DNA from 2 places in the Geobacillus sp. LYN3 genome. Region 2 is predicted to be linked to the other one. Evidence: riboswitches for the same ligand, from Rfam matches in the RefSeq annotation. Region 2 holds a riboswitch; the other holds the start of a gene.
The links. Region 2 has a riboswitch for S-adenosylmethionine ahead of DCC82_RS05905 (bifunctional homocysteine S-methyltransferase/methylenetetrahydrofolate reductase). Riboswitches for the same ligand answer to the same signal wherever they lie in the genome.

Region 1 (2,205 bases), 120 kb from region 2:
TTTTGTCGATATGAGCAAATAACGGTTCTTGTTGTTGTCCTGGGCGGGACAACGCATTTAACAGCAAGTTTGCGAAAAATTGGCCGATGTCAAAACCGAACGGGCCATAAAACGCAAACTCTGGATCAATGATTTTCGTTTCTTCATCGCTGGCGAAAATGCTTCCGGTATGCAAATCACCGTGGATGAGCGCATCTCCTTCGGTTAAAAACTTGCGCTTTAATTTGGCGACTTCTAAGCGGAGCTTGTCATCGTTCCAAAGCGCTTCTACATCATCGCGAAGCTCGTCTTCAAAGTTGTTCGTTTCATGATTAAAGAACGGATCGGTAAATACAAGGTCTTCGGTGATTTTGCATAATTCCGGATTAACAAAACTTTGCGCCAGTTGTTTTTTTTCTTGTTGATTCATGCCAAAGTCGGAAGTGTAAAACGATGTCTTTGCGATAAATTCGCCAATATGCTGCGATAAAAGCGGATATGTTTTTCCTTCAATCAACCCTTTGCGGGCGATTTGCAAGTGAGATAAATCTTCCATAACGGTAATTGCCAAAGATTCATCGGAATAGTATACTTTTGGCACATATTGCGGAACATAGCTTGCGAATGTGCGCAGCGCATTGCTTTCAATAACAGCGCGTTTTAATGTGAGCGGCCAGCTTTCACCGACTACTTTTGCATACGGGAGCGCTTGTTTTACGATAATTCCTTTCTTTGTTTGCTGATCGACAACGCGGAAAACCAGATTTAAGTTGCCGTCGCCAATTTCGCGGCAGGCAAGCGGTGTTCCTTCCGGAAAGAGCCCAAGCCGGACTGCCAAAGAGATTGCGCCTTGTTCCGTTAATGGTTCATAAACCGATGGATGAGAAACTGACATAATGCAAATCCTCCTTCATGTAAATTAAAAAGCCTCTTTCTGCATAGAAAGAGGCTTGAAGATTCCGTATCTTCGCACCTCTTATCTTTCAGAAAGACTTAGTCTTTCTGTTGGACTTAGCACCGTGCCCTGCGGAAGTAGAGAACTTCCGGCGCCAAAAAGTGCGCCCTATCTCACGATAGTATTACGGTCGGTTGCTGGGCTTCATTGGGCCAATTCCCTCAGCCAACTCTTGATAAGAGTGTGTCAGCATATTCAATTTTTTAATTTTCGCTATGTTGACAATTTTGAAGTTTTATGCTTGATACGAATCATACATGGTCACGAAATGATTTGTCAACTCTTTTTTAAAAAATTTTTTTCTGCAGCGATGTAGTCGTTAGCTCTGCGGTCCGCAAAAATCGGGATTTGTTTTCGCACTTCTCTTACTTTTTGAAGATCGATTTGTGCCATTAACGTACAAGGTTCTTCATTTGCTTCTGCAATGATTTCTCCCCATGGGTCAACCACCAGCGAATGACCGGCAAAGACATTGTTTGGATCGCTTCCAGCGCGATTGCACGCGATGACGTAGCATTGATTTTCAATCGCGCGCGCCGCAAGCAGTGTACGCCAATGCGAAAGGCGAGGAAGCGGCCACTCGGCAACGACAAATAACACTTCCGCCCCTTGGACCATATGGACGCGAATCCATTCTGGGAAGCGGATGTCATAACAAATGACGCCTGCACATCGAGTGTTTTCTAATGTGAACAATCCCATTTCTTCCCCTGGCTGTAAGTAAAGATGTTCATCCATCAGCTGGAACAAATGGAGTTTGCTATATTCGCCAACGATGATACCGTTTCGGTCGGCGATGTACATTGTATTGGTGACGCCGCGATCTGTTTTTCTGGCAATTGATCCAGCGACAATATTGACATGATGCGACTTGGCAAGTTTTTGAATGAACGCTTTTGTACGCATACCGCCCTCATCGGCAATCTCATCGAGTCTGGTTAAGTCATAGCCAGTCGTCCATAGTTCAGGAAGGACGATAATATCTGGGTGATTTTTTGAAATTTTTTCTATTTCTCTTTCAACGCGCCGTTCGTTTTCATTAGGATTGCCAAAAGCGATATCTAGCTGAAGACATGCGATTTTTATCGTCATGAACATTCACCTCGAAAAAATTTTACTTTACATTTTGATTTTTACGATATATGATTTTTCACTAGAATTTCAAGAAAATTTTTGAGAAGGTGTTAACGCGATGAAACAATTTCCACTATCTGAGTTATTGCAGAGCCTTCCAAAACAGTTTTTTGCTTCGCTTGTCGATAAAGTCGCAA
Region 2 (2,205 bases):
TTCCCTCACTTTCTCGCGAATGTCGGTTTCTTTCATCTTTTTCACGCGCAAACCAAACGCAACGTTTTCAAACACATCGAGATGAGGGAACAATGCATAGTCTTGAAAAACAGTGTTGACTTGCCGTTTGTTCGGCGGGACGTTTTGAATCGGCTTTCCGTGGAAATAAATCGTTCCTTCCGTCGGCTCGATAAACCCGGCAATCAGCCGCAAAATCGTTGTCTTCCCACAACCCGACGGTCCAAGCAGCGTATAAAACTTCCCGCGCTCCATCGCAAAACTGACATCATCCAGTACGGCTGCGCCGTCGTATTCCTTCGTCACTCGCTCGAAGCGGATGATTTCTCCGTTCACTTTCAGCCCCCCATCTTCTTGATGTTCACTATTCCTAATTAGAATAGGAGAGTAGAAAGTGCAACGGAAAAATATGCTTTCCGCCATGTCGGCGACTAAAAAACAAAAAGCGGCTGACTATTCCGCAGAACAGCTTCCAATTTTGCCCGCAATGCGGAAAGCCGCTGTCTCATTGATCGTTTTTTCAAATTTCCTTGCTTCACCGTATTGAATAATTTCAAAAAATACATTAAATTATATAGTAATAGTCAAGACGAAATAAACAACCGCATACGGACATTCTTATCAAGAGAGGGGGAGGGACTGGCCCGATGAACTCTCAGCAACCTGGCGGAAGTCAAGGTGCTAAATCCAGACAGGCGAAACGCCTGGAAGATAAGAAGAGACGATACATAAAAAGTCTTCTTCTTATAGAAGGCTTTTTTCTTTTACTATCTTCATAGAACGGGGGAATGATCGTGGGGCTTTTGCAAGACTTAAAAGAACGCATCCTTATCGCCGATGGAGCGATGGGAACGCTATTATACTCGCACGGCGTCGACCGATGTTTTGAAGAACTAAATTTATCAAAACCGGAAGACATCATTCACATTCATGAAGCATATATCGCCGCGGGCGCAGAAGTAATCCAAACGAATACATATGGCGCCAACTATGTCAAACTTGCCCGCTACGGATTGGAAGATGAAGTGCCATCCATTAACCGCGCGGCAGTAAGGCTCGCCAAAAAGGCGGCGGGAAATAAAGCCTATGTGCTTGGAACGATCGGCGGATTACGGAGCATCAACAAAAGCGCCGTTTCCATCGACGAAGTAAAGCGGACGTTTCGCGAGCAATTATTTGTGCTTTTAAACGAAGACGTCGATGGCTTATTGCTCGAGACATATTACGATTTGGAAGAATTGCAGACGGTGCTTGCAATCGCGCGCAAAGAAACGGATAAGCCGATTATCGCGCACGTCTCCCTCCACGAAGTCGGCGTCTTGCAAGACGGCACTCCCCTTTCTGAAGCGTTGGCGCGCTTGGAGCAGTTGGGAGCCGATGTCATCGGTCTAAATTGCCGTCTCGGTCCATATCATATGATTCGTTCGCTCGAGGAAGTGCCGCTGCCGAAAAAAGCGTTTCTTTCCGCGTATCCGAACGCAAGCTTGCCGGATTATCGCGACGGACGGCTTTTCTATGAAACAAACACCGATTATTTTAAAGAAACGGCTCTTGCCTTCCGTGAACAAGGCGTGCGCCTGATTGGCGGGTGCTGCGGCACGACGCCGAAACATATCGAAGCGATAGCAAACGCCTTAACCGATCGGACACCAATTACAGAAAAAGTCGTTAAACAACGTCATGTTCCGATTTCTATCCAAACAAACGAACCAAATGCCGCCCCGCCGCTGCAGGATATCGTACGTAAGCGGCGCTCGGTGATCGTCGAGCTTGATCCGCCGAAAAAATTAGGGATCGCGAAATTTTTAGAAGGCGCCAAAGCGCTCAAAGAAGCGAACATTGATGCGTTGACATTGGCCGATAACTCGCTGGCAACTCCACGAATCAGCAACATGGCGCTCGGCTCCATCGTCAAAGAGCAGCTCGGCATCCGCCCGCTTATTCATATTACATGCCGCGACCGCAATTTAATCGGCTTGCAGTCGCACCTGATGGGCCTGCATACGCTCGGCATCACCGATGTGCTCGCCATCACCGGAGACCCATCGAAAATCGGCGATTTTCCTGGAGCGACATCCGTCTATGATTTATCGTCCTTTGATTTAATCCGGCTCATTCGCCAATTTAACGAAGGGCTTTCGTATTCCGGAAAATCGCTCGGGCAAAAAACAAACTTCTCGATTGCCG

Region 1: it holds a riboswitch for S-adenosylmethionine, as region 2 does, so the genes downstream of both, mtnK (S-methyl-5-thioribose kinase) here and DCC82_RS05905 (bifunctional homocysteine S-methyltransferase/methylenetetrahydrofolate reductase) in region 2, are expected to answer to the same signal.

The regions. Positions count from the first base shown of each region.
Region 1 is NZ_QCWL01000001.1:1,254,558-1,256,762, forward strand. Features, by position in the region: gene mtnK (S-methyl-5-thioribose kinase) at 1-874, opposite strand, end outside; SAM riboswitch class I at 953-1,116, opposite strand; gene DCC82_RS06575 (carbon-nitrogen family hydrolase) at 1,211-2,026, opposite strand; gene DCC82_RS06580 (pyridoxal phosphate-dependent aminotransferase) at 2,127-2,205, shown strand, end outside.
Region 2 is NZ_QCWL01000001.1:1,132,898-1,135,102, reverse strand. Features, by position in the region: partial or broken gene DCC82_RS05910 (ABC transporter ATP-binding protein) at 1-354, opposite strand, end outside; gene DCC82_RS17430 (hypothetical protein) at 413-565, shown strand; SAM riboswitch class I at 634-736, shown strand; gene DCC82_RS05905 (bifunctional homocysteine S-methyltransferase/methylenetetrahydrofolate reductase) at 813-2,205, shown strand, end outside.